Archangium primigenium: one gene and its partner. The protein of the gene in region 1 interacts with the protein of each later gene in a pairwise test. Links are inferred from orthologs where the notes say so. Each region holds a gene or a part of one and is shown in the gene's direction. Other genes may lie near its edges.

Region 1 (3,673 bases):
CTGACCGTGATCCTCACCGTCAGCGCCCGACCCGAGGCGGGCAAGGCGTGGCCCATCCTGCCGAGGGATTTCGACGCCAAGAGCCTCCCCCCGGAGACCGCCAGCCTCCTGCTCCAGGACGTGTGCACGAGCGCTGGAACGCACGGGCAGTGGGTCTCCACCTCCGGCACGGTCCGGATCGACACGATGGCCGATGCCGAACCCGGTACGGGGCCGGGAAACCTCCCCCCGGGCGCGGTGAAAGCGCTGCGGTTGCGCCTGGTGGACGTGGCGATGACGCCGTCCCCCAAGGGCGCCCCCGCGACGGGCTCCTTCCTGGTCAACGGCGGGGGGCTGATCGAGCCGTTGTTCTTCTACGAAGCCCCCTGAGACTCCGAGGGGAAGGGGGCCGGACCGAACGTCCAGAACCCCCCGTCCGGGTGCCCCTCGGGTCGCCTTCCTGGCCGCCCCCCGACGCCCCCGCGACAGCATTGTTGACGCTGGAAAATCCGGGGGTTACGTACCCCTATCCTCATGAGAGAGGTCCCCTCGGGTGGGCCTCTCCCCCGACCCCAAGATCATGGCCGACGACACCACCGACAAGCCGGCAACGCCCCCCGCGCCTCCTCCAGGCAGCGTGGGAGAACTCATCCCCGTCAACATCGAAGACGAGATGCGCCGCTCGTATCTCGACTACTCGATGTCCGTCATCGTCGGACGCGCCCTGCCCGATGTGCGTGACGGCCTCAAACCCGTGCACCGCCGCGTGCTCTTCGCGATGAACGACCTGGGCAACCTGCACAACCGCGCCTACAAGAAGAGCGCGCGTGTGGTGGGTGACGTCATCGGTAAGTACCACCCGCACGGCGACAGCGCCGTCTACGAGGCCATGGTGCGGCTCGCGCAGGAGTGGTCGCTGCGCTACCTGCTCGTGGATGGCCAGGGCAACTTCGGCTCGGTGGACGGCGACTCGCCCGCGGCCATGCGCTACACGGAAGTGCGCATGGATCGGCTGGCCGAGGAGATGCTCGCCGACATCGACAAGGAGACCGTCGACTTCGGTCCCAACTACGACGACTCGCTCACCGAGCCGCTCGTGCTGCCCAACAAGTTCCCCAACCTGCTCGTCAACGGCAGCACGGGCATCGCCGTGGGCATGACCACCAACATCCCGCCCCACAACATGGGCGAGGTGATCGACGGCACGCTCCACCTCATCGACCATCCCGAGTCCACCGTCCGGGACTTGATGCAGTTCATCCCCGGGCCGGACTTCCCCACCGCGGGCATCATCACCGGGCGCGAGGGCATCGTGCGCGCCTACGAGACGGGCCGCGGGCAGATCTCCCTCCGGGCGCGCACGGAGATTGAAACATCCAAGAAGGGTGACCGCGAGAGCATCATCGTCACCGAGATTCCCTACCAGGTGAACAAGGCGCGGCTCATCGAGAAGATCGCCGACCTGGTGCGCGACAAGAAGCTCGAGGGCATCAGCGACCTGCGTGACGAGAGCGACCGGCAGGGCATGCGCATCGTCATCGAGCTCAAGCGCGATGCCATGAGCGCCGTGGTGCTCAACAACCTGTACGCCAACACGCCCATGGAGACGACGTTCGGCGCGGTGATGCTCGCCATCGACGGAGGCCAGCCGCGCACGCTCTCGCTCAAGGAGCTGCTCGACCGCTTCATCTCCCACCGCCGCGACGTCGTCACCCGCCGCAGCCGCTACGAGCTGCGCAAGGCGCGCGCCCGGCGCCACATCGTCGAGGGCTTGCTCGTCGCGCAGGACCTCATCGACCTGGTGGTGAGCCTCATTCGCGCCTCGCGCGACCCGGACGAGGCGCGCTGGGGCCTCATGCACATCCTCTCGCCCGAGCTCTACGAGCGCGAGCGCTTCGCCAACCTGCAGCGCATCGACTACGAGAAGGCCAAGGCGCAGATGGCCCTGCTCGAGTCGCGCGCGCGCAACGAGGAGCCCAACTACTCGGGCCTGGAGCACCGCTACGAGGGCGCGGGCTTCAGCGAGGAGCAGGCCAAGAACATCCTCGAGATGCGCCTGCAGCGGCTCACCGGCCTGCAGCGCGAGGAGCTGTTCCGCGAGCTCATCGACCTGGTGCGGGAGATCGCCCGCCTGGAGGACATCCTCGGCCACGAGTCCAGCCTGCTCAACGTCATCAAGACGGAGCTCAAGGAGATCCGCGAGCGCTACGCGGACAAGCGCCGCACGGAGATCACCGGCGCGGCCGAGGAGATCACCAGCGAGGACCTCATCGCCGAGGAGACCATGGTGGTGACGCTCTCGCACACGGGCTACGTGAAGCGCTCGCCGCTCAGCGAGTACCGGGCGCAGAAGCGCGGCGGCCGCGGCAAGACGGGGGCCACGACGAAGGAGGACGACTTCGTCACGGACCTGTTCGTGGCGAGCACCCACGCCTACCTCATGCCCATCAGCAACAAGGGCCGGCTCTACTCGCTCAAGGTCCACGAGCTGCCGCTCGCGGGCCGCACCTCGCGCGGCAAGGCCATCATCAACCTGGTGCAGTTCGGCGAGGGCGAGCGCCTGGCCCAGGTGCTGGTGACGCGCGAGTTCGTGGAGAACCAGTTCGTCTTCTTCGTGACCAAGCGCGGCGTGGTCAAGCGCACCGACCTGAGCTCGTTCGCCAACGTGCGCGCCAGCGGCATCATCGCGCTGGGCATCGACGAGGGCGATGAGCTGGTGGCGGTGAAGATCACCGACGGCACCAAGGACATCCTCCTGTCCACGGCGAGCGGCATGAGCATCCGCTTCCCCGAGGAGGAGGTGCGCTCCATGGGCCGCCAGGCCTACGGCGTCAAGGGCATCACCCTGGATGACGGCGACGAGGTGGTGGGCGCCGACGTGGTGGAGAAGGACACCACCATCCTCACGGTGACGGAGAACGGCTACGGCAAGCGCACGCTGGAGACCGAGTACCGGCAGCAGGGCCGTGGCGGCAAGGGCATCATCGACATCAAGACCACCGACCGCAACGGCAAGGTGGTGGGCCTGGTGCCGGTGACGGACAAGGCCGAGGTGATGCTGGTGACCAACGGCGGCATGCTCATCCGCATGAAGGCCAAGGAGATCTCCGTCATCGGCCGCAACACGCAGGGCGTGCGGCTCATCGCCCTGGAGAGCGCCGACGAGAAGGTGACGGGCATCTCCATCCTCCCGGAGTCCGAGCAGGGCGAGGAGGAGACGGAGTCGCCCGCCGAGTCCGTGCCGGTCGAGGCGTCCGCCGCCGCGCCCGAGGCCGCCGCGCCCGAGGCCGCGCCGGAGCCCTCCGCGCCGACCGATGCACCGGAGGCGTCCGAGCCGGAGCCCGAGCCGAGCTGAGCCGACGGACGTCTCGCTTCGTGGGAACGAGGGCCGGAGCCGGAGCGTGATGCTCCCTCCGGCCCTCGCCGCGTCCGGAGACCCGGGTGCCCTCGCGGGAGGCGTGTCTGCCCGATATCCGTTCTCCGGCGCGCCGCGGGCGTCGGGCGTTGGACGCTCCCACCGCACTTGCTTGGATTCTTAGGTTGTGGGTCCAAGGCGGAGAGTGGCCGCCATCGATGGCCCACGGAGGGGGGGCCTTTCTCATGCGTGTCTCGTGTCTTCTGGCCGTGGCGGGTGCCGCGGTGCTCAGCGCTTGTCTGGATCCCGAGGTGTTGCTGTCCGAGTCCGCGCCGGCGG
Region 2 (3,381 bases), 8.2 Mb from region 1 along the record:
CCGTTCTCAGCGCCTGGGCCCTGGCCGATGCCCGGACCCTCGGCGATCCGCCCCTGGCCGTGGCCCGGGCGGGTCTCACCGGAGGTCTGATGCTCGCCTTCGTCTTCGCCTGGCATCGCCTGCGTCCCCGGCCCGGCTGGGGCGTGCGGGTCAGTGCCCGCGGCGTGGAGTTGGCGCGGCCCTTCACCGGCACGACGCTGCCCCTGTCCTGGGGGCAGATCGACTGCGTGCGCCGGCTTGGCGGCAAGGGGGACGTGCTGGGGCTCTTCCTGGAAGAGGGCGGCCGGGTGCTCATCACCCGGCACTTGTTCGCCTCGGCGGCCGTCTATTCCGAGCTGGCGACCCTCCTGGAGGAGCGCAAGCCACCGCCCCGGTTGGACGCCTAGGGCCAGCCCCCGTGAAGCAAGGCGTTTCGTGAATGTTTTCGCTGCCTTGCGTGTTCTCCGTTCTCTTGTCCGGGGTACGTTCCAGTGGTACTTCCGGACGTCTCCGTTTCCCGATCTTCCGAAGGACCTTCGCTCATGGAAAACCTCCCCCAGCCCGGCGCCGCCGCACCGGACGCGCCCCGGGATTACGACGCGGGCGCCATCACCAAGCTCGAGGGCCTGGAAGCCGTCCGCAAGCGTCCCGGCATGTACATCGGTGACACCGTCGCCTACGGCCTGCACAAGCTCGTCTACGAGGTCGTGGACAACTCCGTGGACGAGGCCCTGGCCGGCCACTGCACGGAGATCGAGGTCATCATCCACGTGGACGGCTCGCTGTCCGTGCAGGACAACGGCCGCGGCATCCCGGTGGGGCCGCACCCGGACCCCAAGTTCAAGGGCAAGGACACGCTGGAGGTGGTGCTCACGGAGCTGCACGCCGGCAGCAAGTTCGGCAACGGCGCCTACAAGGTCTCCGGCGGTCTGCACGGCGTGGGCGTCACGTGCGTGAACTTCCTGTCCGAGTGGTTCAAGGTCCGCGTGCAGCGCGCGGGCAAGGTGTACGAGCACACCTACGGTCGCGGGGTGCCCCAGCACCCCGTGCAGTGCGTGGGCGAGACGGACAAGCGCGGCACGATGATCGCGTTCAAGCCGGACCCCACCGTCATGGAGATGGTGGACTTCAACTTCGACACGCTCAGCCAGCGCATGCGCGAGCTCGCGTTCCTCAACGCCGGACTGCGCATCATCATCCGCGACATGCGCATCGGCAAGGAGCACGACTTCAAGTTCGAGGGCGGCATCGTCTCCTTCGTCGAGTACATCAACAAGGCCAAGGAGATGCTGCACGACAAGCCCATCCACTTCAGCACCGAGCGCGAGGGCCTGGCGCTCGAGATCGCCATGCAGTGGAACGACGGCTACGACGAGCGCATCTTCACCTTCGCCAACAACATCAACACCCACGAGGGTGGCAGCCACCTGTCCGGCTTCAAGTCGGCCCTCACGCGCACGCTCAACAGCTACGCGGAGAAGAGCGGGGTGTGGAAGGACCTCAAGGAGACGCCCACGGGCGAGGACGCGCGCGAGGGGCTGTCCGCCGTCATCTCCGTGAAGCTGTCCAACCCCCAGTTCGAGGGTCAGACGAAGACGAAGCTGGGCAACAGCGAGGTCAAGGGTCTGGTCGAGCAGATGGTGAACGATCAGCTCGCCACCTTCCTCGAGGAAAACCCCCTCGTCGCCAAGAAGATCGTGATGAAGATTGGCGACGCCACGCGCGCGCGCATCGCGGCGCGCAAGGCGCGCGAGACGGTGCGGCGCAAGGGCATCCTCGATGGCGGCTCGCTGCCGGGCAAGCTCGCCGACTGCCAGAGCCGCAACCCCGAGGAGAGCGAGCTGTACATCGTCGAGGGTGACTCCGCAGGCGGCTCGGCCAAGCAGGGGCGGGACCGGCGCAACCAGGCCATCCTCCCGCTGCGCGGAAAAATCCTGAACGTGGAGAAGGCGCGCTTCGAGAAGATGCTCACCAGCGCGGAGATCGTCACGCTCATCACCGCGCTGGGCACGGGCATCGGGCGCGAGGACTACGACCCCACCAAGGCGCGCTACCACCGCATCATCCTGATGACGGACGCCGACGTGGACGGCAGCCACATCCGCACGCTGCTGCTCACGTTCTTCTACCGGCAGATGCCGGAGCTCATCCAGAACGGCTACCTCTACATCGCCCAGCCGCCGCTCTACAAAGTCACGCGCAACAAGAAGGACATGTACGTGAAGGACCAGCGCGGGCTCGACGAGTACCTCCTGCGCATCGCCTCGGATCACTCGCGGGTGGTGACGGCCGGGGCGGAGCTGGGGGGCCAGGAACTGCGCGTGCTGCTCGAGAAGGTGCTCGCCTACGAGGAGCGGCTGGAGAAGCTGGCCAGCCGCCGCGACGCGCGCGTGGTGGACGCCCTGGTGCAGGGCTGCGCGCTCAACGTGGGCACGCTCTCGGACGAGGCGGCGCTGGGCGAGCAGGTGGAGCGCATGCGCGCCTACCTCAAGCTGCGCATGCCGGACGCGCTGGGCCGGATGGAGACCTCGCTGGTGGAGGATCCCGAGACCCAGACGAAGAAGCTGCTGGTGCGCACGGACGTCAACGGCGGCCTGCGCCAGTCGGTGTTCGACCATGCCTTCCTGTCCTCGCCCGAGTACCAGGAGCTGGTGGGCCTGCGGGACGCCTTCTCCGCCCTGGGCCCCGCGCCCTACCGGGTGAAGGTGGGCGATGAGGAGGTGCGGGCCCTCACGGTGCAGGAGGTGCTGGCCGTGGTGCGCAAGGACGCGCAGAAGGGCCTGGCCATGCAGCGCTACAAGGGTCTGGGCGAGATGAACCCGGAGCAGCTCTGGGACACGACCATGAATCCCACCACCCGCACGCTCTTGCAGGTGCGCGTGGAGGACGCGGTGGAGAGCGACGAGATCTTCTCCCTGCTCATGGGCGAGGCCGTCGAGCCGCGCCGCGAGTTCATCGAGCGCAACGCCCTGGACGTGCAGAACCTGGACATCTGAGCCGCCGCGGCTTCCCGCCGCGCCCTCCGGCCCCTGCTTCCCCCCCCGAGGGGAGGTGGGGGCCGATTCATTTCTCGGACCCCTAAAAGACCAGTGGGCCCGGTGCCATGCTCGGCGCCGCGCCCACTGGCCTTTCCCGTCCTTGTTGAACCCCGACGTCACACGTCGGCGCGGAGCCCTTACGGAAGGAAGCCTTTACAACAGAAGGTTATCCACGCCCTCCGGAGCCTGACTCGCGGTGCGCCGTGCCCGGTTGCTGAGGGGACGACAGCGGAGGGGTGCGGCAGCGGGTTCCCGCGTACCGTTGGCAACGATTCTTCGCCTATTACTGTTTCGAGGTCAACTGTTATGAGGTCAACGCGTCTCGCCACGCAGCGCGGCGGCGCGTTCCTGCTTGGACATCTCG

The links.
Region 2: the proteins of gyrA (region 1) and gyrB interact in binary tests that used the Escherichia coli proteins (3 or more experiments, as listed by UniProt). The link is inferred for Archangium primigenium from one-to-one orthologs.

What each region holds. Positions count from the first base shown.
Region 1 is NZ_JADWYI010000001.1:9,216,335-9,220,007, reverse strand. Bases 175-3,534 are described here. They hold gyrA (DNA gyrase subunit A), read left to right. Parts: upstream 175-559; coding sequence 560-3,334; downstream 3,335-3,534. Other genes in these bases: I3V78_RS37775 (hypothetical protein), read left to right, coding at 175-369. Outside these bases: more of I3V78_RS37775, read left to right, coding at 1-174; I3V78_RS37765 (hypothetical protein), read left to right, coding at 3,580-3,673. UniProt on the Escherichia coli protein: A type II topoisomerase that negatively supercoils closed circular double-stranded (ds) DNA in an ATP-dependent manner to maintain chromosomes in an underwound state.
Region 2 is NZ_JADWYI010000001.1:1,046,554-1,049,934, forward strand. Bases 181-3,248 are described here. They hold gyrB (DNA topoisomerase (ATP-hydrolyzing) subunit B), read left to right. Parts: upstream 181-521; coding sequence 522-2,975; downstream 2,976-3,248. Other genes in these bases: I3V78_RS04520 (hypothetical protein), read left to right, coding at 181-386. Outside these bases: more of I3V78_RS04520, read left to right, coding at 1-180; I3V78_RS04530 (protein kinase domain-containing protein), read right to left, coding at 3,330-3,381. UniProt on the Escherichia coli protein: DNA gyrase negatively supercoils closed circular double-stranded DNA in an ATP-dependent manner to maintain chromosomes in an underwound state.